Regions from separate parts of the Streptomyces collinus genome, predicted to be linked through region 1. Evidence: riboswitches for the same ligand, from Rfam matches in the RefSeq annotation. Region 1 holds a riboswitch; the other holds the start of a gene.
The links. Region 1 has a riboswitch for cyclic di-AMP ahead of RFN52_RS30045 (M23 family metallopeptidase). Riboswitches for the same ligand answer to the same signal wherever they lie in the genome.
Positions count from the first base shown of each region.

Region 2: it holds a riboswitch for cyclic di-AMP, as region 1 does, so the genes downstream of both, RFN52_RS16110 (LysM peptidoglycan-binding domain-containing protein) here and RFN52_RS30045 (M23 family metallopeptidase) in region 1, are expected to answer to the same signal.

Region 1 covers NZ_CP133771.1:6,585,592-6,590,988, forward strand. Annotated here, with positions in the region: gene RFN52_RS30030 (DNA gyrase/topoisomerase IV subunit A) at 1-236, opposite strand, end outside; gene RFN52_RS30035 (M16 family metallopeptidase) at 618-1,961, shown strand; gene RFN52_RS30040 (M16 family metallopeptidase) at 1,958-3,346, shown strand; cyclic di-AMP (ydaO/yuaA leader) riboswitch at 3,539-3,703, shown strand; gene RFN52_RS30045 (M23 family metallopeptidase) at 3,716-4,504, shown strand; gene RFN52_RS30050 (GntR family transcriptional regulator) at 4,694-5,389, shown strand.
Region 2 covers NZ_CP133771.1:3,590,352-3,595,748, forward strand. Annotated here, with positions in the region: gene eno (phosphopyruvate hydratase) at 1-693, opposite strand, end outside; gene RFN52_RS16110 (LysM peptidoglycan-binding domain-containing protein) at 968-1,660, opposite strand; cyclic di-AMP (ydaO/yuaA leader) riboswitch at 1,665-1,831, opposite strand; gene RFN52_RS16115 (LysM peptidoglycan-binding domain-containing protein) at 2,061-3,014, opposite strand; gene RFN52_RS16120 (cytochrome P450 family protein) at 3,135-4,433, opposite strand; gene RFN52_RS16125 (nucleoside triphosphate pyrophosphohydrolase) at 4,761-5,397, opposite strand, start outside.

The sequences.
Region 1 (5,397 bases):
ACACGGGCGCACTTGACGTACCCGCGCTCGGGGCGCAGGCCCATCTCGCTCATCTGGTAGACGATGCGGCGGTGCACGGGCTTGAGGCCGTCGCGTGCGTCGGGCAGGGCGCGGGAGTAGATGACCGAGTACGCGTACTCGAGGAAGGAGCCCTGCATCTCGTCGACGACGTCGATGTCGAGGATCCGCTCCTCGTACGAGTCGTCGGGCGGCGTCTTCGTGCTGCGGCGGGCCATCGCTGCCGGCTCCTCCTGTTACTGGTCGCTCGCCTACGGGGCGTTCCTGCCGGTGAGGAGACGTCGATCGTGCCCGGCCCATCGGGCCCTGCGCGCGCTCGCCCACTCGTCACCGGCCGCCCCTGCGGCTCGCTCATGCTGCTGCGATCCGGATCTGACGCCGACCATTGTGGACCGCCGCACTGACAACCGGGACCAGGGCCCGGTCTCCGACGCCTGTCGGGCCCTACCGAGCCCGGCGAGGACGGTCCCCCGTGCTCGCTCTCGGCGTACGCCGCCCGGGAACTTCACCAGGGCTTCGCACGCTTGCATACAGTGGCAGGACCGGCAGGAATCCGCGGTTGTGAAGACCGCTCCGCGATCGAAGGGACGTACATGCCCATGGGTCACACGGCCACAGCCCAGGCAGGCTCCGGGGGCCTGACAGCGACCGAGCACCGCCTGGCCAACGGCCTGCGCGTGGTGCTCTCCGAGGACCACCTGACCCCGGTCGCCGCGGTGTGCCTCTGGTACGACGTCGGCTCGCGCCACGAAGTCAAGGGACGCACCGGCCTGGCTCACCTTTTCGAGCACCTGATGTTCCAGGGTTCCGCCCAGGTCAAGGGCAACGGTCACTTCGAGCTCGTCCAGGGCGCGGGCGGCTCGCTGAACGGCACCACCAGCTTCGAGCGGACCAACTACTTCGAGACCATGCCCACCCATGAGCTGGAGCTCGCCCTCTGGCTGGAGGCCGACCGCATGGGCTCGCTGCTGACGGCGCTCGACGACGAGTCGATGGAGAACCAGCGGGACGTCGTCAAGAACGAGCGCCGCCAGCGCTACGACAACGTCCCCTACGGCACCGCGTTCGAGAAGCTGACCGCGCTCGCCTACCCGGAGGGCCACCCCTACCACCACACCCCGATCGGCTCCATGGCCGACCTGGACGCGGCGACCCTGGAGGACGCGCGGGCGTTCTTCCGCACCTACTACGCACCGAACAACGCCGTGCTCTCCGTGGTCGGCGACATCGACCCGGAGCAGACCCTCGCCTGGGTGGAGAAGTACTTCGGCTCCATCCCCGGGCACGACGGCAAGCCCGCCCCGCGCGACGGCTCGCTGCCGGAGACCATCGGCGAGCAGCTGCGCGAGGTCGTCGAGGAGGAGGTCCCGGCGCGCGCCCTGATGGCCGCCTACCGGCTGCCGCACGACGGCACGCGCGCGTGCGACGCCGCCGACCTGGCCCTCACCGTCCTCGGCGGCGGCGAGTCCTCCCGCCTCTACAACCGGCTGGTGCGGCGCGACCGTACGGCCGTGGCGGCCGGCTTCGGCCTGCTGCGGCTCGCCGGGGCGCCCTCCCTGGGGTGGCTGGATGTGAAGACGTCCGGTGACGTGGAGGTTCCGGTCATCGAGACCGCCATCGACGAGGAGCTCGCCCGGTTCGCCGAGGAAGGCCCCACGGCCGAGGAGATGGAGCGCGCCCAGGCCCAGCTGGAGCGCGAATGGCTGGACCGGCTCGGCACGGTCGCCGGCCGCGCCGACGAACTGTGCCGGTACGCCGTGCTGTTCGGCGACCCGCAGCTCGCCCTGACCGCCGTCCAGCGTGTGCTGGAGATCACGGCGGAGGAGGTCCACGAGGTCGCCAAGGCCTGCCTGCGGCCCGACAACCGCGCGGTGCTCGTCTACGAGCCGACCGCCCCCGAATCCCCCGCCGACCAGGACGAGAACGAGGAGGCGGCCCGGTGACCGAGCTCGCCACGATGGACTTCCACCCCCGGCCGCAGTCGGGCGACGCCCGGCCGTGGGCCTTCCCCGCCCCCGAGCGCGGCACGCTCGACAACGGCCTGACGGTGCTGCGCTGCCACCGCCCCGGCCAGCAGGTCGTCGCCGTGGAGGTGCTGCTGGACGCCCCCCTGGACGCCGAGCCGGCCGGTCTCGACGGTGTGGCGACGATCATGGCCCGGGCGTTCTCCGAGGGCACCGACAAGCACTCCGCCGAGGAGTTCGCCGCCGAGCTGGAGCGCGCGGGCGCCACCCTCGACGCGCACGCCGACCACCCCGGCGTCCGGCTCAGCCTGGAGGTGCCGGCCTCCCGGCTCGCCAAGGGGCTGAACCTGATCGCCGACGCGCTGAGGGCGCCCGCGTTCGCCGACAGCGAGGTCGAGCGGCTGGTCACCAACCGCCTCGACGAGATCCCGCACGAACTGGCCAACCCCTCCCGCCGCGCCGCCAAGGAGCTCTCCAAGGAGCTGTTCCCGTCGGACGCGCGCATGTCGCGGCCCCGGCAGGGCAGCGAGGAGACGGTCGCCGCGATCGACTCCGCTGCCGTTCGCGGCTTCTACGAGAAGCACGTCCGCCCCGCCACGGCCACCGCCGTGGTCGTCGGCGACCTCACCGGCATCGACCTCGACGCCCTGCTCGGGGACACCCTGGGCGCCTGGACGGGCTCCTCGGCCGAGCCGCGACCCGTGCCGCCGGTGACCGCCGACGACACCGGCCGGGTCGTCATCGTGGACCGCCCCGGCGCCGTCCAGACGCAGCTGCTGATCGGCCGGGTCGGCCCGGACCGGCACGACCGTGTGTGGCCCGCGCAGGTGCTCGGCACGTACTGCCTCGGCGGCACTCTCACCTCCCGCCTGGACCGCGTCCTGCGCGAGGAGAAGGGCTACACCTACGGCGTACGGGCGTTCGGCCAGGTCCTCAGGTCGGCCCCGGACGGCACGGGTGCCGCGATGCTCGCCATCAGCGGTTCCGTCGACACGCCCAACACCGGCCCCGCTCTGGAGGACCTCTGGACGGTGCTGCGCACCCTCGCCGCCGAGGGACTGACCGACGCCGAGCGGGACGTCGCCGTGCAGAACCTGGTCGGGGTGGCTCCGCTGAAGTACGAGACGGCCGCGGCGGTCGCGAGCACGCTGGCCGACCAGGTCGAGCAGCACCTGCCCGACGACTACCAGGCCACGCTGTACCGCCAGCTCGCCGCGACCGGCACCGTGGAGGCCACCGCGGCGGCCGTGAGCGCCTTCCCGGTGGACCGTCTGGTGACCGTCCTCGTCGGTGACGCGGCGCAGATCAAGGCACCTGTCGAGGCCCTGGGCATCGGCGAAGTCACCGTCGTCGCGGCCGAGTAGCGGCACGCGCGCACAGGGGCCCTGGTTGTCTTCAAAGGCACCAGGGCCCCTTTATGTCCGAATTGGGATGGGAGTTGCCTGTCTGCCCTGTGGGATGCGCTACAAACGCCGGGATTCGTTTGGGAATTGAAAGCGGCGCCGCTTAGCGTCGTCCGGGCTGTTCGTCAGGCAGTGCGCCGCACCCGCGGCACCGGACAGTCATCGCCGAGTCCCCGTACGGCGCGAGCCAGGGGAGCCGGGGACCCACCGTAGTCCCTGGGGTGAATCGGACGCCCGCGCGAGTCGCGAGGGAGTCCGTAGGAGACCTTCCTGCTCCGAACCCGTCAGCTAACCCGGTAGGCGAGAGGGAAGGAAAGGACCAGCCACTACATGGCGTTCACTCGCGCCACCGGGAAGCACCGTCGTCCCAGCAGGATCCAGCGCGGCACCGCCCGCGCGGCGGGCGTCGCGGCCCTCGCCACCACCGGCGTGATCGGCACCGTGGCGGCCCCTGCGGCCTTCGCCGCCGAGCCCAGCCCCGAGCAGACCGGTCTCACCCCGGTCGTCACCATGGGCGACACCGTGGCCCAGCAGATCGACGCCCAGGCCGTCGCGCAGCAGCAGGCCGCCGACGAGGCCGCCGCCAAGCGGAAGGCCGAGGAGGCCGCGCGCAAGCAGGCCGCCGAGTTGGCGGAGAGGGCCAAGGAAGCGGCCGAGAAGGCCCGCGAGGCCAAGGAGCGCGCCGCCCGCGAGGCCGAGCGCAAGCGCCTCAACGCCTACGTGGCCCCGATCTCCGGCTCGTACGTCTCCACCAGCTACAAGGCCAGCAGTGGCCTGTGGTCCTCCGGCAGCCACACCGGTGTGGACTTCCACGCCGCCAGCGGCACCTCCGTCCACGCGGTCGGCGCGGGCACCGTCGTCGAGGCCGGCTGGGGCGGCTCCTACGGCAACCAGATCGTGATCAAGATGAACGACGGGACGTACACCCAGTACGGCCACCTGTCCTCCGTCGGCGTCTCGGTGGGCCAGCAGGTCACCCCCGGCCAGCAGATCGGCCTGTCCGGCGCGACGGGCAACGTCACCGGCCCGCACCTGCACTTCGAGGCCCGTACGAGCCCCGAGTACGGCTCGGACATCGACCCGGTCGCCTACCTCCGCTCCCACGGCGTCAACGTCTGACCGGAACCTCCGCGCTGTTCCCGAAGCCCCGGCTCCCCGAGCCGGGGCTTTCGGTGTTTACGGCGGCAGCCTGTCCAAAAAATATCCCTGGATTCCCGAGGGCCGTCGGAAATTCCGGCTCATTGCAATAGAGTCACGGAACGGACGCCGCTCGTCGGCGTTTCACGGGGATTAATGGGGAGGTCGGTCATGCGTATTCCCGCGCACTCGGTGTGCACGGCCATCCGGGACGACATCGTCGCGGGCGTCCACGCACGCGGCAGCCGGCTCACCGAGGAACTCCTGGCGCGCCGCTACGGCGTCTCGCGGGTGCCCGTCCGGGAGGCGCTGCGCACGCTGGAGGCCGAGGGCTTCGTGGTGACCCGCCGGCACGCGGGCGCGTGCGTGGCCGAACCCACCGAGCAGGAGGCGGGCGACCTGCTGGAGATGCGCATGCTCCTGGAGCCCCTCGGCGCGGCCCGCGCCGCCCAGCGCCGCACCGAGGCGCATCTGAAGGTCCTGCGCGGCCTGGTCCGGCTGGGCCAGGAGCGGGCCCGCCGCGGCAGCAGCGACGACCTGCGCTCCCTCGGCGGCTGGTTCCACGAAACACTCGCCCAGGCCTCCGGCAGCCCCGCACTGACCTCGATGCTCACCCAGCTCCGCCACAAGATCGCGTGGATGTACGCCGTGGACGCGCCGGCCAACCCGGTGGAGTCCTGGACGGAACACGGCGCGATCGTGGACGCGGTGGCGCGCGGGGACGGCGAGCGCGCGCGGGCGGTCACGGCGCTGCACGCCGAGCGTGCCACGGGCGCGCACCGTCTGCGCTTCGGCTCCGGCAGGGAGCCCGCCGGCGGTGTGAGGAACTCGCAACATCCCGTAAACACGGCGAGCCTGCGGCATTAACACGGCGG
Region 2 (5,397 bases), 3.0 Mb from region 1:
GTAACCGGCTTCCTTGACCGCCTCCAGGATGAGGTCGAGGGCCTCGCGGTTGGAGCCGAGGTTCGGGGCGAAGCCGCCCTCGTCGCCGAGGCCGGTGGCCAGGCCCTTGCTCTTCAGGACCTTCTTCAGCGTGTGGTAGACCTCGGCGCCCCAGCGCAGGGCCTCGGAGAAGGACTCCGCGCCGATCGGGGCGATCATGAACTCCTGGATGTCCACGTTGGAGTCGGCGTGCGAGCCGCCGTTCAGGATGTTCATCATCGGCACCGGCAGCAGGTGCGCGTTGGGGCCGCCCAGGTAGCGGAACAGCGGCAGGTCGCTGGCCTCGGAGGCGGCGTGGGCGACGGCGAGCGAGACGCCGAGGATGGCGTTGGCGCCGAGGGAGCCCTTGTTGTCGGTGGCGTCCAGGTCGAACATCGCCTGGTCGATCAGGCGCTGCTCGGTGGCGTCATAGCCGACCAGCTCCGGGCCGATCTGCTCGATGACCGCGAGGACGGCCTTCTCCACACCCTTGCCGAGGTAGCGGTTCGAGTCGCCGTCGCGGAGCTCGATGGCCTCGAAGGCGCCCGTGGAGGCGCCGGACGGGACGGCGGCACGACCGGTGCTGCCGTCGTCGAGGCCGACCTCGACCTCGACCGTGGGGTTGCCTCGGGAGTCCAGGATTTCCCGGGCTACGACGACGTCGATGGACGGCACGAGCATCTCCTTCTTATGTGACGCGGGTACGCGGGCCGCGTGGGCCCGGCGAGGTGCGGAGCCTCGGTGGCTCGCGACATGAGCCTAACCGGCTCCGGGCGATCGGCCACCGGGTCGCCCACCCCATGGACAGAACCGAGAGTAAATTGTTTCCGAACGGAACAAAGCCGGTTCGCGAAGTCCGGCAGAAAAAACCCCGCTCCGGTGCGTACGGGGGATGACGCGCCGGAGCGGGGAGCTGGTGGGCCCTGGGCGGGCCCGGGTGGGCCGCTGCTTACTTCAGGTGCAGCTGCTGGCCCGGGTAGATGAGGTTGGCATCGTCGATGATGTCCTTGTTCAGCTGGTACAGCTTCTCCCAGCCGCCCTTGACCTTCTCGTCCGCGGCGATCGAGCTCAGGGTGTCACCCGTGACGACCTTGTACTCGCCGTCACCCTTCTTGACCTTCTTGCCGGTCGGGGTGGTGACGGTCTTCTTGGCCGCGGGGCGCTCGTCGGAGCGGGAGGCGGGCTGCTGCTGGGTCTCGCGGGTCTCGGTGCTCTGCTGGCTCTGCGAGGAGCTGCCCGAGTCGCTGGAGGAGCCGCCACCGGTGTAACCGGCGCTCGACAGGCCCTTGCCGCAGACCGGCCAGGCGCCCTTGCCCTGGCTCGCGAGGACCTTCTCGGCGATCTCGATCTGCTGGTCCTTGGTGGCCTGGTCGGCGGTGGAGGCGTACTTGGTGCCGCCGTAGCCGGACCAGGTGGAGGCGGAGAACTGCAGACCGCCGTAGTAGCCGTTGCCGGTGTTGATGGACCAGTTGCCGCCGGACTCGCACTGGGCGACCGCGTCCCACTCGGAGGCGGTGGCGGCGGAGGCGTTGCCGGCCGCCATCAGCGGGGCGGCGACGGCGGCACCGGTGACACCGGCGATGGCGATGACCCGAGAGGCCTTGGACGGACGGCGGTGCGTGCCCTTGCCGGAAAACAGCATGGAGAGATCCCCTCACCGACGCCTGCGAGGTGAGCTGTCGGGTTCGGGCCGGTTGAGTTGCCCGGCCGCGCCCCTCCCGGGACACGGCTTCACCCCAAGCCCTTCCGGCACAACTGTCCGGTCGGGCACCTACCTTGGGTCCCCCGCTCCTGCCTACGGCGCTTGACGCGACGACTGTTCCCGTACGGCCGCTGGCAGGATTCGGCGTTGCGGCAGCCGGGGCTCGCGGTGACGAGCGGTCACGACCGTAGACACGCGATCCACGGAATTTCAAAGACGATCAAGGCTTCTGAGATCTATCTCTCACCGGCCTTATACGGGACATTCAGTACGAAAACGTGACGTGAACTCACCCGGTTTAGGGGTGACTTCGGCCGCGGTTTCCGCACTGCCCGAACAGCTACCGCTCGTCCGCTTCGCCCTCGACCGTGAGCGTCTGACCGGGGTGAATGAGGTCCGGGTCGGCGCCGACCTCGTTCTCGTTGCCCTCGTAGAGCGCGTGCCATCCGCCGCTGACCCGAAGGGCGTCGGCGATGGACCAGAGGCTGTCGCCGATGCCCACGATGTAGGCACCTTCGGACGCGTCGCCGGAACTCTCGTCAGCGGGCGCGGAGTGACGCCCCGTGGACTTCTCCGCGCGGTCGCTCTCGGGCGTGCGGGTTTCGTCGGCACTGGGACCGCGATGACGGCCGGAGCCGGTCTCGGCCGACGCCGAGGAGTCGTCACCCTGCTGCGAGTCGCCCGGCTTGCCGCCCTCGGGAGTGGCCGACGGAGAGCCGTCGGGCTGCTCGCTCTGCGACGTTCCGCCGGATTTACGTGACTTGTCGGTCTTGGCGGTTTCGTCCTTCGAGGACGACGACGCGTCAGGGGACGGGGATGAAGAGGGGCTCTCAGAGGGGGATGAACCCAGCGAATCGAGCAATCCGGGCGAGTCCACCTCACCGGACGATTCGGATGAGTCGGATGATTCCGACCCCTTGTCCTGCTGGAGCCCCGAGAGCAGCCCGCAGGTGCGCCATGCGCCGACCCCCTGGTCGGCGAGGATTCTCTCCGCCACGGCTATCTGCTGGGAGCGGCTGGCCAGATCGGCGCTCGCGGCGTAGTCGAGGCCGCCGTGCTTCTCCCAGTCGTCCTGGGACAACTGCAGGCCGCCGTAGTAGCCGTTGCCGCTGTTCTGGCTCCAGGCGCCGCCGGTCTCGCAGTCCGCGACCCGGTCCCAGGTCGTGCCGTCGGCCGCGCTGGCACCGGAGGCCCCGAGGAGCGGGATCGCGATGGCGGAGCCGGTCACTCCTGCCGCCACGAGGAGAGCCGGAGCCTGACGGGGGCGGCGGTGCCGACCGTTCCCGGAGAGCATACGGAGACCTTTCGCGAGACAGCAGTGACCGTGCGGCGCGATTCCCCGCCGCGTTGATGGGTGAACGTATCGGCAGTCGATCACTTGTCACAAGTTCATGCCGCGCAGATCACGTGAAGATCACAGGTCTGATGTTTCGTCATGTCCGGCCGGTGCGAACTCCACCGGCAGCGTGCGCAGCCCCCGCATGATGAGGCCGCCGCGCCACCGAAGCTCGGCCGGATCCGCCGCGAGCCGGAGGTCCGGGAGGCGGGTGAGCAGGGTGGCGAGCGCGGTCTGGCCCTCCAGGCGGGCGAGCGGGGCACCGAGGCAGTAGTGGATGCCGTGGCCGTACCCGAGGTGCTGGTTGTCGCGGCGGGAGAGGTCCAGCACGTCCGGATCGGCGAACCGCTCCGGGTCCCGGTCCGCGGCGGCCAGGACCACGAGGACGGGGTCGCCGGCCTCGATGTGCTGCCCGCCGAGGGTGAGGGGCTGCGTGGCGAAGCGCCAGGTGGCGAGTTCGACGGGGCCGTCGTAGCGGAGGAGTTCCTCGACGCCGGTCTCCAGCAGGCCGGTCTCCCCCGCGGCGAGGGACGCCTGGAGCCGCGTGCGCTGCCCGGGGTGGGTGAGCAGGGCGTAGGTGCCGTTGCCGATCAGGTTCACGGTCGTCTCGAAACCGGCGAACAGCAGGATGAAGGCCATGGCCGCCGCCTCGTTCTCGGTGAGGTGCTCGCCGTGGTCGGAGGCGCGGATGAGACCGGAGATGAGGTCCTCGCCCGGGGCGGGCTCGGCGGGCAGCGCCTCGCGCTTGCGGTGGATGAGGTCGGCGAGGTAGCCGCGCATCTTCTTCACGGACCGCGCCACGCCGCCCCGCGGCCCACCCTGGTGGCGGATCATCATGCCCGCCCAGTCGCGGAAGTCGTCCTGGTCCTCGCGCGGGACGCCGAGCAGGTCGCAGATGGCGTAGATGGGGAGCGGGAAGGCGAACTCGTGGATCAGGTCGGCGGATCCCTTCCGCGCGAACCCGTCGATGAGGGTGTCGGTGAGCTCCTGCACCCGTGGCGCGAACTCGGCGACCCGGCGCGGGGTGAACGCCTTGGACACCAGCCGGCGCAGCCGGGTGTGGTCCGGCGGGTCGATGTTGAGCAGATGCGTCATCAGCTCCGCCTTGCGCTCCCCGGGGATACCGGTCTTGCCCTTGGCGTGCGCCGGTTCGTCGTGATGCGCGGGATTCTTGGAGAGCCGGCTGTCGGCGAGCGTCTGCTTGGCGTCGGCGTACCGCGTGACCAGCCAGGCCTCCACACCACTGGGGAGCCGCGTCTTGTGGACGGGGCTGTGCTCGCGGAGCCAGGCGTAGGCGGGGTAGGGGTCACTCGCGAACTCCCAGGTGAAGAGGTCGGGAGCGGTCGCGGGCGTGCTGGGCTGGGGCTGGTCGGTCACGCGTCGACCGTATCCGGCTTCCGGGCGCGCTTCTGCGTCTGTTGTGGTTGGGCTGGTCTGGTCTGGGCTGTCCCTGGCGATGTTCCGGCTTCCGGGGTTCCGGCCTCCGGCCCCGGGCTTCCGGGCTTCCGGGCTTCCGGGCTTCCGGGCTTCCGGGCTTCCGGGCTTCCGGGCGCCAGGGTTCCGGCCCGGCTGCGGACAGCCCCGCCTCCGGCCCTGGCCACCGGGCTACCGGGCTACCGGCCGCCAGGGTTCCGGCCCGGCTGCGGACAGCCCTCGCCTTTGGCCCCCGGCTTCCGGGCGCCCTCGCCTTGGTCCCCGGGCCGGTCAGCCCTCGGCATCCCTGATCGCGTCCCGGTACGCGCGGGCCGCCGCTCTCAGGGCCGCCTCCGGGTCGACGCCCTCCGACTCGGCGCGGACCGCCAGGGCCAGGAGGTCGTAGCCGATGCCCTCGACGGGTGGGAGCGGTACGTCCAGGTTCGCCGTGCGGGTGCGGGAGGCCAGCTTGGCGGCGAGGGCCAGGCCGGGCTGGCCGAGGGGTATGCCCTCGGTGACCGAGGTGCGCTGCTTCTCGACCGCCTTGGTGCGCAGCCAGTGCTCCTTGACCTCCTCGGGGGTGGTGGCCGTCTCGTCACCGAAGACGTGCGGGTGGCGGTGGATCAGCTTGGCGACGATGCCGCCGGCCACGTCGTCGATGGAGAAGGGCTCCTCGCCGTCCTCCGGGCGGCCCTCCTCGGCGATGCGGGCGTGGAAGACGACCTGGAGCAGGACGTCGCCTAGCTCCTCGCGCAGTTCGTCGCGGTCGCCCTCCTCGATCGCCTCGACCAGTTCGTACGCCTCCTCGATGCCGTACTTGGCCAGACCCTCGTGGGTCTGCCGGGAGGACCAGGGGCATTCGACGCGGATGCGGTCCATGACCTGGACGAGGTCGAGGAGCCGGGCGCCCGGGAGGTCGTAGGAGGCG